3 regions of the Fictibacillus sp. B-59209 genome follow, and region 2 is predicted to be linked to each of the others. Evidence: riboswitches for the same ligand, from Rfam matches in the RefSeq annotation. Region 2 holds a riboswitch; each other region holds the start of a gene.
The links. Region 2 has a riboswitch for cyclic di-GMP ahead of P4361_RS15525 (GGDEF domain-containing protein). Riboswitches for the same ligand answer to the same signal wherever they lie in the genome.
Positions count from the first base shown of each region.

Region 1: it holds a riboswitch for cyclic di-GMP, as region 2 does, so the genes downstream of both, P4361_RS03115 (anti-repressor SinI family protein) here and P4361_RS15525 (GGDEF domain-containing protein) in region 2, are expected to answer to the same signal.
Region 3: it holds a riboswitch for cyclic di-GMP, as region 2 does, so the genes downstream of both, P4361_RS11770 (hypothetical protein) here and P4361_RS15525 (GGDEF domain-containing protein) in region 2, are expected to answer to the same signal.

Region 1 is NZ_JARMMC010000005.1:140,589-146,571, reverse strand. It holds gene kynB (arylformamidase) at 1-185, opposite strand, end outside; gene kynU (kynureninase) at 185-1,450, opposite strand; cyclic di-GMP riboswitch class I at 1,665-1,749, shown strand; gene P4361_RS03115 (anti-repressor SinI family protein) at 1,776-1,931, shown strand; gene P4361_RS03110 (helix-turn-helix domain-containing protein) at 2,013-2,342, shown strand; gene P4361_RS03105 (hypothetical protein) at 2,374-2,613, opposite strand; gene P4361_RS03100 (helix-turn-helix domain-containing protein) at 2,610-2,945, opposite strand; gene P4361_RS03095 (hypothetical protein) at 3,036-3,467, opposite strand; gene P4361_RS03090 (hypothetical protein) at 3,494-4,114, opposite strand; gene P4361_RS03085 (TasA family protein) at 4,180-4,713, opposite strand; gene P4361_RS03080 (signal peptidase I) at 4,837-5,400, opposite strand; gene P4361_RS03075 (CapA family protein) at 5,710-5,983, shown strand, end outside.
Region 2 is NZ_JARMMC010000018.1:532,339-538,321, reverse strand. It holds gene abc-f (ribosomal protection-like ABC-F family protein) at 16-1,626, shown strand; gene P4361_RS15550 (hypothetical protein) at 1,697-1,939, shown strand; gene P4361_RS15545 (STAS domain-containing protein) at 1,909-2,529, shown strand; gene P4361_RS15540 (hypothetical protein) at 2,643-2,843, shown strand; gene P4361_RS15535 (hypothetical protein) at 2,866-3,234, shown strand; gene P4361_RS15530 (hypothetical protein) at 3,288-3,926, shown strand; cyclic di-GMP riboswitch class I at 4,005-4,091, shown strand; gene P4361_RS15525 (GGDEF domain-containing protein) at 4,208-5,137, shown strand; gene addB (helicase-exonuclease AddAB subunit AddB) at 5,266-5,983, shown strand, end outside.
Region 3 is NZ_JARMMC010000015.1:70,042-76,024, forward strand. It holds gene P4361_RS11765 (glycoside hydrolase family 2 protein) at 1-1,408, shown strand, start outside; cyclic di-GMP riboswitch class I at 1,771-1,859, shown strand; gene P4361_RS11770 (hypothetical protein) at 1,886-2,671, shown strand; gene P4361_RS11775 (M23 family metallopeptidase) at 3,007-3,825, shown strand; gene P4361_RS11780 (hypothetical protein) at 3,869-4,198, opposite strand; gene P4361_RS11785 (aldo/keto reductase) at 4,354-5,253, opposite strand; gene P4361_RS11790 (SDR family oxidoreductase) at 5,403-5,983, opposite strand, start outside.

The sequences.
Region 1 (5,983 bases), on a different contig from region 2:
CTATCAAAGTGATACGGCGCATCAATATGGGTGCCGGTGTGCGTGCTCATTTCCACTTTACCGACATTCACGGATCCTGATTCTGTTTTCGTCCAGGCTAAATCAAACGAGTACGGGGTGTCCCCCGGCCAGGTCGGAACGGACGAGGTCAAAGGCATGGAGATATCGATCAGTTTTCCAGCCATTACGCAATCACCTCTCTTACGTTTGAAAACTTTTCATACTGCTTCTCACCCATGATTTTTTTTAGCCGCTGAACCGCTTTATGTACATCTTCAAAAGAGGTATAAAGTGCAACAGGAGCGAGGCGGATCACATTCGGTGCACGGAAATCCGGCACGATGCCGTTCTCTTTTAAACTTTTACAGATTCTCGCTGCTTCGTCATGCTCCAGGCAAACATGGCCACCGCGACGTATATCATCCCTCGGATTCCCGATCGTAAATCCAAAGCCAGCAAGTTCGGTTTCAATCAGCTCCATCATATAGCGTGTCAGATTAAGAGATTTTTCTCTTAGCCGGTCCATTCCCGCTTCCTCAAAAATTTCAAGGGAACCGATTAATGGTGCCGTGCTTAACACGTGCGGGGTGCCGATCTGAAAGGCTCCCGCAGTATCCGCCGCCACGAAGTCATGGTTCATGTCAAACTGTTTATCTTTATTGGAACCAAACCACCCGGCTAGTCCAGGCTCTTTTCCAAAATGTTTAGCATTAATATAGAGTCCCGCAACACTGCCAGGTCCTGCGTTCAAATATTTATAGTTGCACCAGAAAGCAAAGTCAACATTCCATTCCGAAAGTTTATGAGGCACTGCCCCAATGGAATGGCATAAATCAAAACCGATCAATATTCCGCGCTTGTGGGCCTCAGAAGTTAAGCGTTCCATATCGAGCAGCTGCCCGCTTCGGTAGAGCACGGAGGGCAGCACAATAAGAGCTGCTTCATCCGTCATAGCCTTGATGATGTCTTCTTCCTCAATCATCCTGCCATCACGGCTTTTCACTCTGATCAGATGCTGGCCAGGGTCCAAGCTTCTTAATGCCAGCTGGCTTTTCAGTGCATAAATATCTGAGGGAAAGGTCAGCTCATCGGCTAAAATTTTCGATTTTGATCCTGAGGGTTTAAAAAAAGTGGATGTGAGCTGATGGAGGTTTCCAGTGGTGGATCCGGTAATAATGACTTCCTCCGGGTTTGCCCCAATTAGTGGCGACAATTTCTTCCCTAGTTCCTCGCTAAGTGTATACCATGGATGCTTTCCAGCCATCCAGCCATCAATACCGCATTCCTTCCAATCATTCAGCGACTCCAACAGTGTTTTCTCAGCTCTTTTCGACAAAAGCCCCAGCGAATTGCCGTCTAAATATAAAACGCCTTCTTTTAAATAGAATTCGTTCTTAAAGTTTTTCAGAAAATCTTTTTCGTCCAGTTCTTTCCATTTTCCTAGTTCCATCACTCATCCGCCCCTTTTTTGCTCTCTCTATTCATCTTAAACAATTCAGGGAAAAGCATCAATGCAAACGCTTACTTTCCAATAATATTACAGTTATGTAACAGCCAAATTATGACAGATTCCTAAAGAATGAGATACTATAATAAAATTGTGAGTTAAGCACTAGTAATTGGTTAAAATTGTATTTATTGAGTGACTGTCGGAATGCCACCCTCCAGTTAAAGGGCAAACATCGCTGAAAAGCATGGACGCAAAATCACAGGTCTAAGGTGAGTAACTATGATGGCTGGATTACCTGGAAAACCACCAATTTCAGGAGGGAAACATGGAAACCGTAAAAAAAACAGAGCTTGATCGTGAATGGGTAGCATTACTATTACAAGCCAAAAAGCAAGGTTTAAGCTTGGAGGAAATCCGTAGCTATCTTCAAAAAACGTACATACCATCAAATGAGCGAATATTTAAAGCGACATCGATCTGAAGTCGCTTTTGGTCTATTTACAGCCTATCGTCCCTAAATGTATAATAGAAGCAAAATTTGTAGTAAAAAAGAGGGATTAACGTGATTGGTGAACTTGTCAAAAAATATCGCAAAGAAAAAGGTCTATCTCTATCCTCACTAGCAGAACGAGCAGGTATCGCCAAATCCTATCTCAGCTCCCTTGAGCGAAATATACAAACCAATCCTTCTGTACAGCTGCTTGAAAAGCTGGCAGCCGTCCTGGATATTCCTGTTGAAAAATTGCTGAATGAAAAAGCTGAGGTCAATGAGGCGGAGCTGGATTATGAATGGGCAGAGCTCGTAAAAGAAGCTATGGAGTCTGGTGTCAGCAAAGACCAGTTTAAAGAATTTCTTGAATTCAACAAATGGAAAAATAAAAATCAAAGCTAAAAAACCGATGCCTTTTATGGCGCCGGTTTTTTCATACTGAAATATCGATGATCGGAACAAGTTCTTTAAATTGATAATGTCCGATATAGGCAGTGGATAGAGGTTCTCTCTTCTCCCACTTCAGAATTTGTTTTTTTACATAATCAAAAGGTGCTCTTCCTCTTAGCTCATCATTAATAAAAATTTCACAGATGTTGCGGCCCATGTACACGACCTTTACTTTATTCCCCGCTGCTTCACATAAATAGACTCCATTGCCAAGGCGAATCATTTAGCTTCATCATCCTTTGTCTGCTGTTTCCAGCTTTCATACCGTATAAACGTACGGATTTCCTCCTGATTAATTCCCATTTCCTTTGCCTGAATGACGAGTTCCATCCACTCCTGGTCCAATGGATCTGCTTCTAGATTAATGACTTTTTCCACAGGTACCTCCAGGGCTTTCGCCAGCTTTTTAATCATATGCGCGGACGGGTTGTTTTTATGATTTTCTATGCTGCTCAAGTATCCTTTAGAGATTCCAGCCATCTCGGCAAGTTGTGTTACACTTTTCCCCTTTTTAAGACGAATTAATTTTATTTGTTTTCCTATATTAATACTCAACTTTTACCCACTTCTGACTTTTTTAAATTTATTTTAGTATCTATGTACGATAAAGAGCAGGGTGTAACACCTGTGCTCTTTATCGTTTTTCTATTCTTTTATTTGTTTTGTGGCATTCAATTCTTTTGATTGAAATTCTTTTGTTGGTTTAATAGATGATTTTAACTGAACGGAAACATTGTTGGTAAGCTCTTTTGTCTTTGTCGATTCAGTGTTTTCAGAAAGTGAATCGCTTTGCTTATCCTTCTGATCCTCCACTTTCTCTTCTTTCACAGCTTTCTTATCTTCCACTTTTTTGTCATCATACTTGGGTGGTTTTTCTTCCTTGTCGCATTTGTCATGATCACGATTGTTATTTTCCTCGTCATCATGATTGCTATTGTCATGGGGTGTACAACCCTTAAACTCAACACTAAAGAGTTTCTTCTGTGAGGTTGAAACATAGTCGCCGTAAGTAAAGGCTGAGCCGTAGTTCATGGAGATAAAAGCGATTATGATCAGCAATAACGAAAGTTTTTTCATCGCAAACACTCCAATTTGTTGCTAGATTAAGGCTGTTTTGAATGAGCTGTTAAACTAAACTTGATGTACTTACCCATTATTGTATTGTCAGCATCCCTACTCATCTTGATTGTTACATAAAGTGGAGTTTCATAATCGTTCGGATCCAAGTCTGAATTGTAGGGAAGTAAAGTATTCTGATTTAACAATGGTTGCTTGCTGCTTAAAAGATCATTTAACGTACCGGAATAAATCGGTGTATCAGATGGTGATGTTGGTTGTCCGTTATAAATTTTTACATCCAGCCATTTTGTGAAATTCTCTTTTACGGAGTTATCGGTAATATTCGTTTCATCAATGGAAGCCGAAATTCCGTCTAATAGAACATCAACGGAACCAGTGTTTGTAATGACCATTGTCTTTGATTTGGAAATTTTACCTGGTTGCCAGTAACCATCTGCCCAGTTGCCCGGCCTTCCATCTGCAGGAAAAGTAAAAAACAAAGGATTAGGATACTTCTTGCTTACTTCAATCTTCATGAAACCCGTTTCTACCTTATTGTTTATACTGGATGAATCTTTAAAATCAGAAAATGTTCCGGCGGTTAAAGTAAGAGTTGCTCCTACTATGCCTAAAGCCATTAACGTACCTGCTATTTTTCGCTTCATCCTTTGCCTCCTTATTAAAAAGAGCAGGACGAAAAAATTCATCCTGCTCTTTCGCCTAAATCTTTTTAGTTTTCATAAGCTGCTGCAGAAACTTCTACGCTAACTTCTACGGATAAGTTTTGGTATTCGTTTTGGTTAACACCAGGTTTGCGAACCAACTCCATTTGTACAGGGATATCTTGATGAGCTCCACGAGCAAGAGTGCCGCCCACATTGTTTTCGATGGTTGATTTAACGTCTTTCAAAGGAACAGTGTGACCAGCAAAACTTACTTGGAAATCACCATATGGAGAAAGATCAGTTACAGCAGCGCCATCTTTTTTAACTGTAACTGTTGCGACTGCTTTAAGATCTTTGGCATCTAAAGTACCATCGTTTGAAATTGTAAAAGTTTGAGATTCTTTATAACCAGGTGCTTTATTCGTTGCGCTGAAAGTTTGACCAGTTAGACTGATATCAAGTTTTCCAGTTTCGATTTTGTTGCCAGTAGAAGAAGCAGAATCAACGAAATCTGAGAACGTCCCAGTTCCAAATCCAGCTCCTACAGTTACAGCTCCAGCTAACATTGTTCCAAGTAATACCTTTTTAGTTTTGTTCATTTTAATTTTCCCCATTTCATCAGTTTTTTTGTTAAAGCTTCAACAGATAATTCCGTAAGTATGCGTGCGATCCCCTAACCCCTACTATGTAATTGACATCACCCCCTAAAATGGTCACCCAGATCAGACAATATCTTCTTGAGGATATGGCCGATCCTTTCTTCCCTTTTTCTTTGGCCGCTTGTCTTTAAATACTTCACTCAAGACAATCAAGATAGCCGGCAGGATAATAAATAATAGAATGCCGAGTTTTCCACGAGCGAACTCTAAGAAGAATCCTGCATTTGGAATATGAAAGGCATAATCACCAACCACTTGCTGCGGAGCAACCAGCTTGTTATCCTCTACGTTGTTGGCATCTCCCTTTGTCTTGTAATAGACGACCCCATTCTTCTTCACTAAATCAATGACTCGGTGAGTAATGAATTTATCTTCACGCTTATACGTAATGACTTGATCGACTTTGAACTTAGTTAAATCAGGCTCACGATCAATCACAATATCACCTGGCTGCAACACTGGCCGCATACTTCCGGATAAAACCGTCATGATCTTATATCCGAAAAAGCTCGGTATTTGTCCAGGATGCTTATGAGATTGATAGCCTAGAAGAATTGATGTAAGGAATAACATTGCAAGCAATAGTAAGAGCGTATTGCCGATCCAGCGAGAAACCACTTTAACCATCAAAAGCCCCTTTCCAATTTGCACGATGATGCGCGCATTTAAATTATTTTCTTAAAATAAAGTAGTTCTTTTTAACGAACAACTTGTGTTTAGTATAGAACGATATGCCTATTCAGAAAACTTCCAAAATTGGTTAAATTTGTTCTTTTTAACGAACTTTTATCCTGTTTATCTCTCTAAATCGCTAAATATCGTATTTTTTCATTATTTTTTAACGAACAATTTCATTCGTTTTAAAGAACATTCTGATTTTCTCCTTGAATTCCCGGCTCAATCGCATAGTATAGAAGTAGGAGGAAAACGCTTACTATGAAAAAAATAATAATTATTACAAGTGTTGTTGTTGTGATCTTGCTTCTTGCTCTTATTCCTGTACTCAGTAATAAAACAGCCGAGAAAACCCGCCAGGAGCCTGCAAGCAGTGAACAAATTAAAAAGGACACCGATAAAAAAAAGACTGTTAAACCACCGCCAAAAAAGACGGAACCTAAAGAAACCGTCCATACGGCTACGATCGGTGCGGTCGGGGATGTTCTTATCCATGACCGGGTATACAATCAAGCGAAAAAACGGGACGGTTCCT
Region 2 (5,983 bases):
GAGGAGTGTTTACCTATGATTATTTGTTCCGCGAACGGACTCACAAAAAGCTTCGGAGGACATACCGTATTTAATAATTTATCTCTGGAAATCCATAGCACAGACCGGATAGGCCTGATCGGGCGTAACGGAACCGGAAAAAGTACATTATTTAAACTGCTTGCGGGTACAGAGCATCCGGACGAAGGAAGTGTTCATCTCAAGAAAGGATCGGTGGCAGGCTATTTGGAGCAGGTGCCGGTCCGATCGGATAATGCCTCGATTTATGAGGTGTTTATGCAGTCCTTTTCTGAACTTCATGAAATTCAAGAAAAAATACATGCTCTGACTGCAAAAATGAGTGAGACTCCAAACGAAAAACAGCTGGATAAATGGCTGAATCAGCTATATGGTTTGCAGGAGACATATGAAGAAATGGGGGGGTATTCCATCGAATCCAAGATTAACGGAATCGTAAAAGGCCTCGGTCTTGAAGCTGTAAAAGACCAGCCCTTCTCTTCCATCAGCGGAGGCGAAAAGACAAAGGCAGGGCTCGGATGCCTGCTTCTGAAGGAGCCGGATCTGCTTTTGCTTGATGAACCGACCAACCATCTTGATTTAAGTACGATGGAATGGCTTGAAGACTATTTGCTGAAATACAAGGGGGCTGTCGTCATCATCTCCCATGACCGCTATTTCCTGGATCGTACCGTGAACAAAATTTATGATCTGGAAGACGGAGAAGTGATCCTCTATCACGGGAATTACAGTGCTTTTTCAGCTGAAAAAGAAAAACGCCTGCTTGCTGAATTTGCTCAGTATCAAGAACAGCAAAAACGAATAAAAAAAATGCAGGAGGCCATTAAGCGTCTGCGCGACTGGGCGATCAGGGGTGACAATGGCGATCTTCACAGACGGGCCCGCAGCATGGAACGGGCTATAGAAAGGATGCAGAAAATCAAACGTCCGTTACTTAACCGCAGAAAGACAGAAATCTCGTTTCAGATGAAGGATCGAAGCGGAAAAGAAGTCCTTTCTATGCTGGATGTGACGGCAAGCTATCCTGGCAGGGAAATACTGAAACAAATTGATCTTTTTATCCGTTTTGGTGAAAAGGTTGCAATTGTAGGCAACAATGGGACAGGAAAGTCTACCTTGTTAAAAGCGATCTTAGGGGAGCAGGAAGTCACTGGTCTTATCGAGATTGGAAGATCCGTTAAACTTGGATACCTTTCCCAGACCGGACTGAACAGTCACCCGGATGAAACGGTATTGTCTGCTTTTCGTGAAGCTGTTCCTGTTGATGAAGGGGCAGCAAGGCATTTGCTTGCCAAGTTTTTATTTTATGGACAATCCGTGTTCAAGAAGGTGAGGGATTTAAGCGGAGGAGAGAATACCCGCCTTCGCTTTGCACAGCTCGTCCACCAGGATGTTAATCTGCTGCTGCTTGATGAGCCGACCAACCATCTGGATATTGATTCACGTGAAGTCCTGGAGGATGCTCTGGAAGAATATAACGGAACTGTCGTAGCTGTCTCGCATGACCGGTACTTCTTAAATAAGCTCTTCAACCGTGTGGCCTGGGTTCATGAAGGAGAGATCAAAGAATATTTAGGCACTTATGATGAGGCTCGTCGTCAAAGGTAGGAAATCGTTTATTGTAAGCCTTCTATAGTGTATGATGATAGGACAATATAAACGATATGAGGGGTAGACGATGGACAAGAACTTAAGAGCTCTGGGAGACTGCATTATTCAGCATAAAGTGGAACTTGCTGAGGCCGTAACGCAGAATCGGATAAAGAATGGGATCAATCCGCCGAATGACCAGCAAAAGCAGCTTTTAATCGATTGGCGCATCGAACTGTTTCAATTCATCGGTGAAGCATTATTCTCAAACCTCGAACAATCAGAAAAAAGATTTTTAGAATGGGGAAAAAAAGCGGGGAAACTGCGGTAGAAATCAATTTGTCCCTTGATACAGCCCTCGATTCTACACGGCTTTACCGGACAATCATCTGGGAATTCATTGGAAAAGAAGTGGAAAGAAATAATTACGATAACCATACAGTCATGAAGGCTATGACTATTATTGATCCATTATTGGATAAGGTGGTTTATTCTTTCAGTGTGGCCTATGTGGACTATAATAATCATCTGCTCGACTTGGCCAGAGAGGCACTTGAAGAGCTGTCTGTTCCTGTTGTCCGCCTTACGCAGACCGTCGGGGTCCTGCCTCTCGTCGGCCCCATTGATACCCACCGCTCGAAATTGATCATGGAGATCGCTCTTAATGAATGTATGGAGATGCAGATTGAGCACCTTTATATTGATTTATCAGGTGTTCCAATCATTGACACGATGGTCGCCCATAACCTTTTTCAAGTGATTACATCCTTAAAGCTTCTCGGTGTGGAGGTAACATTGACAGGCATGCGGCCAGAACTTGCTCAGACCGTTGTTGCTCTGGGAATTAGCTTTGAGGGATTTTCCATCGCAGGAAGCCTTCATCAGGCACTGGGACAGAAAGGATTATTGCAAAGCGTGTAATAATATTAGGGTTTATGCCTATCCTTACTAAGGGTAGGCATATTTTTCTAGTTGCATAAAGAACGTTTGTTCGCATATACTGTGAATAAATAAATGGTAAGGCGGTGGCTAAAATGAATCGATTGCTGATGCGTTGTGTGTCTGAACGTTCTCCCTTTATGATGATCTATCAGTCTGGCGGGCAGTTTACTAAGCGTTACGTTTTTCCGGTTTCATGTGAAGGAGAAACGTTAACCGCCTATTGCTGTCTTCGAAAACAAATCCGTACGTTTAAGCTGTCTAATATTTTGTCGGTTGCCGGAAAAACGGGTTGAACGGCGATCGGGAGGAACAAAAATGTTATATGGCGATGAAAGAGATCGTATACTAGTAGATAAATATATTATGTATCCTATGCTGCTCACCATCTTTAACCGTGATTTAAAAGTGATAGCCGTTTCTCCTTTCAAATTAAGGCAGCCGTATGTCACCCTCATCGAGAACGTGATGAATGCCATCAGTTTTGAATTAAGAGATGTGAAAAAAGAAATGATGGCCCGTAAAATTAAAGTAACGGATGGAAGGCCAGTAGATGACATCACAGAATATCAGATTTTTATCCGGGGATATCAGGAAGTCATGAGGTTCCCGAACGTCCATCTTCGAAATAAAGCAGAATTGCTGATGAAACATTTTCTTTTTGGTACGATGATAGAGCGCAAATAGCAAAGCTGTTCAAAGCTTTCGGCGAGAGACTTAGGAATCGGGCCAGGTGAATCATGAAAAAGTATACAGAGTTATCAGAGGAGTTAACACAAGAAGTAAAAATAATTAGCAGGAATCCCGGTGATCCTGTGGAAGTTCTGTTCGCTCCTCAACCGTGGGAGCTTCTGGGCTGCGGCAATTATGCTGCCGTTTTCGTCCATCCTGATTTCCCTGACCAAGTCGTTAAGATTTACGGCAGAAATCATGAAGACCTGCTTGAAGAGATATCTGTTTACCGGCAGCTGGGTGAGCACCCTGGATATTCACGCTGTTACGGATATGGAGAACGCCACTTGATCCTAAAGCGAATCGAAGGAATAACACTTTATGATTGCCTGCATAAAGGGGTGAAAATTTCCGAAAACGTGATTCGTGACGTGGATGAAGCACTGTGCTATGCTCGAAACCGCGGCCTTTTTCCCCGGGATGTTCACGGGAAAAATGTAATGATTTCTAATGGGCGGGGAATCATTGTGGATGTTTCAGATTTTTGCAAGAAAGAGGAATGCTATAAATGGAAAGATTTAAGAAAGGCTTATTATAAAATCTATCAGCCGTTCTTTTATAGATTCCCTCTTAGAGTTCCTTATCCGGTACTGAATGGTGTACGAGTCGGCTATCGATGGTACAAAAGATGGAAAACGAAAAAATAGGTCTAAGGTTCGTGTTTGATGTTGGTAAAAATAGGTTATATGGTATATAATTACTATATTGGATAAATAGAAGAGACCTTTGTCTCAGAGCAAACCATCTGAAAAGGTGGGACGCAAAGCCGCGGGCCTAATGTTTGTAAAAACTATGGCAGCCGGGTTGCCAAAGGGGAAAGAGCGATTTCCCTGCAGGGGAGATGGCTTTTTGTTATGTTCGGCCAAATACATCTTGTTCTAAAGCCGGTCACTTCTTAAATACTATATTGAATAGAGGGATCCAACCTATGCCAGAAACGGACATTGCCGACCTCAAAAGCCGTCTTTATAACCTTCATATCGAATCCATTCCCAGCATTATCGAGAGGCACCTTCTTCATCTGGAAAAGAATGAACTGTTTGTTCCCTTCCTGACCTATACAGATTCAGAATACCAGATGCATCTTAAATGGATGTTAACTGCCTTGATAAAAGGCATTTTTATACATAATGAAGAATTTAACTCCTGCATGGAACGAATTGAAGATCGGGGTTTCAAGCAGGGACATGATTTTGCCGGGCAAAGGGCTATCCCCCATCAGCTCCTTCCTCTTTTAGCAAAGAGTCTTAGGCAGGCGGGCAACAGTGTTATTCAGAACCTGATTAAGGAAGAAACAGCTGAAAACAAACTGTTTTTCCTGGAGAGATGGGGACATGCTGCCAATTCTTTAATGATCGGGGTTTTAAGCGGTTATTTTTCAAAGCAAGTAACCGATCTGAAAGAGCTGAGCATCAGAGACCCATTAACGAACCTATATAACAGGCGCTACTTTTATCATTGCCTGGAAACAGAGGTCCTGAAGGCAAAAAGGGGCCAATATCCACTGTCACTGATTATGATGGACATCAATGATTTTAAAGAGATCAATGACCAGTTCGGCCATCATATGGGAGACGAGCTGCTGCAGCAGATCGCTTTCTTTGCGGAAAAGCTGAAAATGGATCTCGGCTTTCGGTTTGGAGGTGACGAGTTTGTATTCTTGATTCCCGGCCATACTGAACAAACGGCCTATAAGCTGGCCGGCCAGATTGATCTGTATTTGCGTTCGTGGAATGAAAAGGTCTCGCTGGCCTATGGAACCATTTGCCTTCATGCGGATGCGGTTGACAATATTGATCATTACCTGCGTCTTGCGGATGAAAGAATGTACATGAATAAAAGAAACATAAAGCAATAATGAATAGAATGTTCAGTGCCTGCCTTGTTCCAGTTAAAGGCAGGCTTTTCTGCAGTCGTTATCATTCTTTTACATACTGTTTTATGAGATAATAGGTTTAAGATTATTAGGTTGACAGAGGTGAGGATATGAGTTTGCGCTTTATTCTTGGAAGAGCCGGAAGCGGAAAGAGTGACCGCAGTTTAAGCGAGATCAGAGAGTCTCTTTTTGCAAATCCGGAGGGAAAACCCATTATCTATTTGGTGCCCGATCAGATGACATTTCAATCCGAATATGAGTTGGCAAAGACACCTGGCCTCGAAGGAATGATGCGTGCCCAGGTGTTCAGTTTTTCCCGTCTGGCATGGAAAGTCCTCGGTGATGTCGGAGGGATGACCAGACTTCATATTACAAGTGTCGGAATGAACATGATGCTCAGAAAAATAATAGAAAACAAAAAACAGGATCTAAAGGTATTTAAAAAAGCGTCAGATCAGAATGGATTCTATGAACTTATGGAAAATATGATCACTGAATTCAAGCGATACTGCGTGGATGCCGAGCAGCTCGACTGGAACGCTCAGACGCTGCTGCAATTTAACAGCGACGCAAAAGGAACTGTTCTTCAGGACAAGCTTACGGACCTCGCCCTGATCTACGGGGAATTAGAAAAAGCATTGGTTCATAAATACGTGGATACCGAGGATTATTTAAGGCTGCTGGCAGAGAAGATTCCTTATTCAGAGTATATAAAAGAGGCTGAATTCTACATAGACGGTTTTCACCAGTTCACGCCGCAGGAACTTGAAGTCATTCGGATGCTGCTGAAACATGCAGATCATGTAACAGTTGCCCTGACTCTTGATT
Region 3 (5,983 bases), on a different contig from region 2:
GGCATTTTCCTTTGACATTACCAACTATATCAATGCAGGAAAAGAAAATAACGTAGTCGTCAAAATAGAGGATAGCCACAATGAACATCAACCAAGAGGGAAGCAACGATGGATTGATAAGAACTTTGGCTGCTGGTATGTACAATCCACCGGTATATGGCAGACCGTATGGCTGGAATTCTTAAATCAAACGAGTATACATTCGGTTAAAATCACTCCAGATCTGGATACGGATTCCGTAGAGTTCGACTATAAATTGACGATTGTTCAACAAGATCAAAAGGAGCTTTCGTTAAGAACATCGATTACATTTGATGGTCAGCCTGTGAAGGAATTTAGCTTGAAGGCGGACCGTGAAAATGCAAGGATGAAAGTAAATCTGGCTAGCGAGATCCACGAATGGAAAGTCATGCATTGGAGTCCGCAGCATCCTCATTTGTATGATGTGGAATTCACCCTTTACCATGGGGAAAAAGAGCTCGATCGCGTTCAGTCCTATTTCGGTATGAGAAAAGTATCGATAAAGAATGGCAATATTTTATTGAATAATGTACCCATTTATCAAAAAATGCTGTTAGATCAAGGATATTGGGAAGATTCCCATCTTACACCGCCTTCAGAAGAAGCGATCATTTTAGATATCGAGAAGACATTCGAAATGGGCTTTAACGGGGTAAGGAAACATATGAAAGTTGAAGATCAGCGTTTTCTATATTGGGCGGATAAGAAAGGCCTGTTGGTTTGGTCTGAAATGGCCGCAACCTATCAGTTTTCGGATGAGGCGATCCAAAATTTCACGGAGGAATGGATGACCGTTGTACAGCAGCACTATAATCACCCAAGTATTATTACGTGGACACCGTTCAATGAATCCTGGGGAGTAAAGAATATTTACACGAACGAACAGCAGCAAAAATTTACGGAAGGAATCTATCATCTGACAAAATCAATGGATCCTATGAGGCCTGTCATCGTAAACGATGGCTGGGAGCATACCGTTTCGGATATCATTACCCTTCATGACTATGTGGAATATGGTGACGAATTCCTAAGCCGCTATAAGGAGAAAGAAAAAGTCGTGGATAATAAGATTGCCTTTAATAATTTTAAACATGCCATGGCACAAGGATATGAGTATAAAGGCCAGCCGATTATTATAAGTGAATACGGAGGAATTGCCTTTAACTCAGAAGAAGGCTGGGGATATGGGAACCAGGTAAAAGACGAGCAGGAATTCTTAGATCGTTATGAATCCATTACGAAAGCGATCGTGAGCCTGGACTACATTTGCGGCTTTTGTTATACCCAAATTACCGATGTTCAGCAAGAAGTTAACGGACTGCTGACCGAAAGCAGAAAACCTAAAGTGAACCTATCTAAAATTAAACAAATTAATGATAACCAATGATTAAATGACAGTTGGGAATTGTCTTCCTAGCTGGCTCCTCGTTCAGGATCGGAACGGGGTTCGGAATATCACTCATGTTTAGGTTAGTCATAAGGAAAGCACTTATTCGATTAGGAATAGGTGCCTTTTTTTATTCGTATGGTTATGTTACTAGTTGATCCAAAAAATCTCAGATTAATAATAAAAATGGCTAAATATAATAATTATTTTATCGATAAAAGTAATATATTCAATTTTTCACTAGAGGAGCGTATAGAAATACGAGCATCTTAATGGGAATGGACAAGTCTTTGTGCCTGGTTCCATGGATTGAATAACATTTATATTAGTAAAAGTTGCTAATTCTTCCTTTTGAAGAATATACAACGAAAGGGCTACGCTATGGAAACATAGCTTCGCAAAGCTATAGGGGCTAAGGTGATTAAAATTACTAAGCCAGCCAGCCACCGAAGATATGAAGAAAAGGAGAAAATTTTTATGAAAAACAAGAAGATTGTATGGGGTATTGGACTAACAGCCATATTGCTATTTTCCCAAGGGTTTACTACAGTGAATGCAGAATCCCATAAAGGGAAGGGGAACAAGAAAAAAACACATGTTGTAGACAAAAATAAAAATGGAATAGCTGACACCTGGGAGAAAAAATATAAACTTTCAGGAAAGAATATCGCTAAGGAAGATAAAGATAAAGATGGGCTAACCAACTTAGTAGAGTATCAGTTAAACTTAAACCCTGTTTCATCGGATTCAGATAAAGATAAACTAACTGATGGCTTAGAAGACTCAGATAACGACCAATTAAGCAACATATCTGAAATAGAGTTAGGAACAGAACCAAACAATCCCGATACCGACGAAGATCATATCAATGATGGGGCCGAAGTTAGTAAAGATGGGGTTGAATACTCTCAAAAGATCCGAAATATTGATATAAAACTTGAAACTTCAGATAAAAAAATGAATTTGAAATACAAATACAAAAAAAATCATACCATTATTAAAGCTAACTACAAAACCACCACAAAAGAAATGATTACTTCATTAGTAAGTGAACTGGAAACAAAGCCTGGCTTGTCAGAAGATGAAATGATCGCAATCATCACAAAAAAGTTTGGTTTAGAAGACCATGCATATAATTTAGAAGCTGAAATTGAATTCTTGGATGGAACAAAAATTAAAATTGAAAAAGAGCTTCTAAGCGATAAAGATGATCAAGATAATAACGATGAGGATCATGGTGATGGCGGCCATGATAATGATTGAGCAAGGACAGGCAGGTTCTTGTTTTTTTATGTTCCGCACTGAAATGTATTCATAAGGAAAGTAACTATCCGGTTAGACTATAGGGTTCGTTTTGGGTGCTTTCTTAATAAATGACATAAGAAATGACGTATGAATGAGCATACGTCATTTTCTTTATTTGGAACCAACTATTTCCTTATCTAAATAATAGTCACAAAGTTTTAATCCTCTTATTTTAATTTTATTTTTGGGTCTTTTTTACCTTTTTTGTATGAAGAAAAAGAATTACTATATTAGTATAGAATTCTATATTATGTAATTAAGTCTAATATTTGGGGGATTACAACTTGAGAAGTATGTGCATAAAGAGAAAGAGTTTTATTCTATCAACGGTTTTTGCTTTTTTATTTTCGGTATTCTTTATAGGTATTGAGGCCCAGGCCGCGGCAGGGGACAACACATTTATTAAGCCGGCAGAAGGAACGTTTACTTCTAATTTCGGACTTAGAAACGGTGAGTATCACTATGGTGTAGATATGGCTAAAAGCGGATATGTTAAAGTCGTTGCATCAGCTCCAGGAACGGTCAGCAGATCCTACCTATCTAGTTCCTATGGAAATGTAATTTTTATTAAACATACGATTAACGGCGTGCCATACGAAACGGTTTACGCTCATTTAAATACTAGAAATGTAGGTGTTGGTGCTACTGTCTACCAGGGTCAAGTGATAGGGTCAATGGGGAACACGGGGACTTCGTCAGGACAGCATTTGCATTTTGAAGTTCACCAACCCTACTGGACATCTGCAAAAACATATGCGATGAACCCGATGAACTTTATCCCTACTTGGGAAGGGAAATATAGAACGGGCAGTTTCTTGTATAATGTAGGAACGGATACCATCTATCCAATCTCATATAATGGCGACAATGATATTATTGTAAAAGTAGATTCCACAAGTACAACGGTCGGGAAATACAAAGTATATCTGCAAAAAACCATAAATGGAGTCTGGACAAGTGTTGGACAAGCTGATGCTCCTAAAACAGGGGCTCAAACAATCACTTTCACACAGGAAAACAGCAGCAAGGCATTATCTCCATATACTCAATACCGATTACTTTTAAAGAACTCTGATACCACCAGGGTCTACTACAAAGTTTGGTATAAATAAGAATCAAAAGCCTATCTCTTTGATGAGACAGGCTTTTTTTGGGTTAAAAGTGCAGAATGCCCTCATGAGTGACAACAGCTTTATAGACAAATAGTGCAGCAAAACCCAATGATAAGAAACCGAGCAGGAGATTCACGATTTTACGCATACATTTTCCCCTTTTTATGCTTTCAACCTCTTCATATAATCTATATACCAGTAAATAAATGAGCAGGGAAGAGGCTTTACTGATCCCTTTGACGTAGTTGACGGTTTCCTCCGCCATGAGCTGGCAAATGGAAGATAGCTGTTCGAAGCTTGCTTTTTCCCCTTTTTTCAGATTTATGGAATTACTTTCTAAAAATTCAGTCAAATAAGAAGAGACGTAGGTCACATGGCCGTCCGTCTTTATCTAGACGCATCAGCCTTCCTCCAAAGGAAAGCATGTGAAGAAATGTACTTTAGAACTCTGTTGACAAATCAGAGTTTGAGAAGGGACATTGACAGGTTCTCATAGGCAAAGAGTACAGATCCTTTGTCCCCATTCACTTATATAATATCCAAAGGTATTTTTCTTGTTGGTTTTGGAAATACCTCGTCAAGTCTGTTCAGATCTTCTATGGTCAATTGAATAGTAGCAGCTTGAGCATTGGCTAAAACATGTTCTTCCTTAACAGCTTTTGGGATAGCAATTACGTTGTTCGAACGAATGGTCCACGCAAGAGCAATTTGTAATGGTTGCATATTGTATTTTTCCGCAATCTCAATGATGGTTGGATCGCTTAGTAATTGTCTTCTTAAGCTCCCTCCCTGGGCCAGGGGACTATAGGCCATAATTGGCATGTTATGTTCATGATGCCATGGTAGGAGATCATAATCAATTCCTCTAGAGCCTAGATGATATAACACTTGATTTGTCACACATTTTTTTCCGTTAGGGGTATTCCACAACTCAATCATATCTTCTGTATCAAAATTAGAAACTCCCCATCTTGCAATTTTACCATCCTTCCGCAGTTTCTCCATTCCTTCAATCGTTTCTGCCAAAGGAACACGGCCTCTCCAGTGTAAAAGATACAAATCAAGATAATCTGTTCCTAATCGTTTTAGACTATTTTCACATGCGCTTTCAATCAAATCTAACCCGGAATGATGAGGATATACTTTCGATACTAAAAAAACTTTATCTCTACGCCCCTTGATTACCTCACCAACCAAACGTTCGGAATCGCCATTTCCGTACATTTCAGCCGTATCGATTAGCTTCATGCCTAGTTCTAATCCAAGTTGCAAAGCTTTGATTTCTTTGTTTTTCGATTGAGGATTTTCACCCATGTACCATGTTCCTTGACCAATAATTGGAAGAAAGGTTCCATCAGCAAAAGTTACGATACGTTTTTCAAGTGAATGCTTCATTCTTACTATTTTTTCATGGTCATGTACACTCATTTTCATCATTCCTTTCAAAGCTCACATTGTTTTTCTTGAACGACAATTCTTTTATTACCATTTATTGAAAAACTGGATTATTATTTTTAAAAAAAATGTGGCTATACATTGTTGTAGTATAGCCACAAAAATAACATATTAATGCTCACTTACACCAAATGAGCTCCGCCATCAATAAGAAGAACAGTACCGGTTGTAAAACCATTTTTCACTAAGTACACGTAGGCCTCAGCAATGTCTTCAGGCTGTGCCACGCGATTAACAGGTAGCTGCTGTGCAATGTTGCTGTATAAATTTTGTCTTTGCTCGTCAGGCATCCCTCCGTAGAGTGGGGTGTCTACGATACCAGGTGAAACAACATTTACCCGGATAGGGGCCAGGTCTACTGAAAGCCCTCTAACCAATCCATCGATCGCTGAATTGATCGAAGCAAGTGTAGTTGCCCCCTGTGGCGGACGGATTCCATAAACACCAGAGGTCAATGTGATAGAACTGGTATCATTTAAGTACGGAATAGCAGCACGAACGGTTGAGTATTGCCCCCAAAACTTACTATCAAACGCTTCTCTAACATCCGCAACGGGTAAGTCACTAAAATGACCCATTGCACCTTCACCTGCCGTAACGACCAGGTGATCAAAATTCCCTACCATTTTAAAAAAGTCAGCTAGTTTTTCTTCACTGCGAAAATCAATAGTGTATGCTTCCACATTACCACCGAGTACATTCT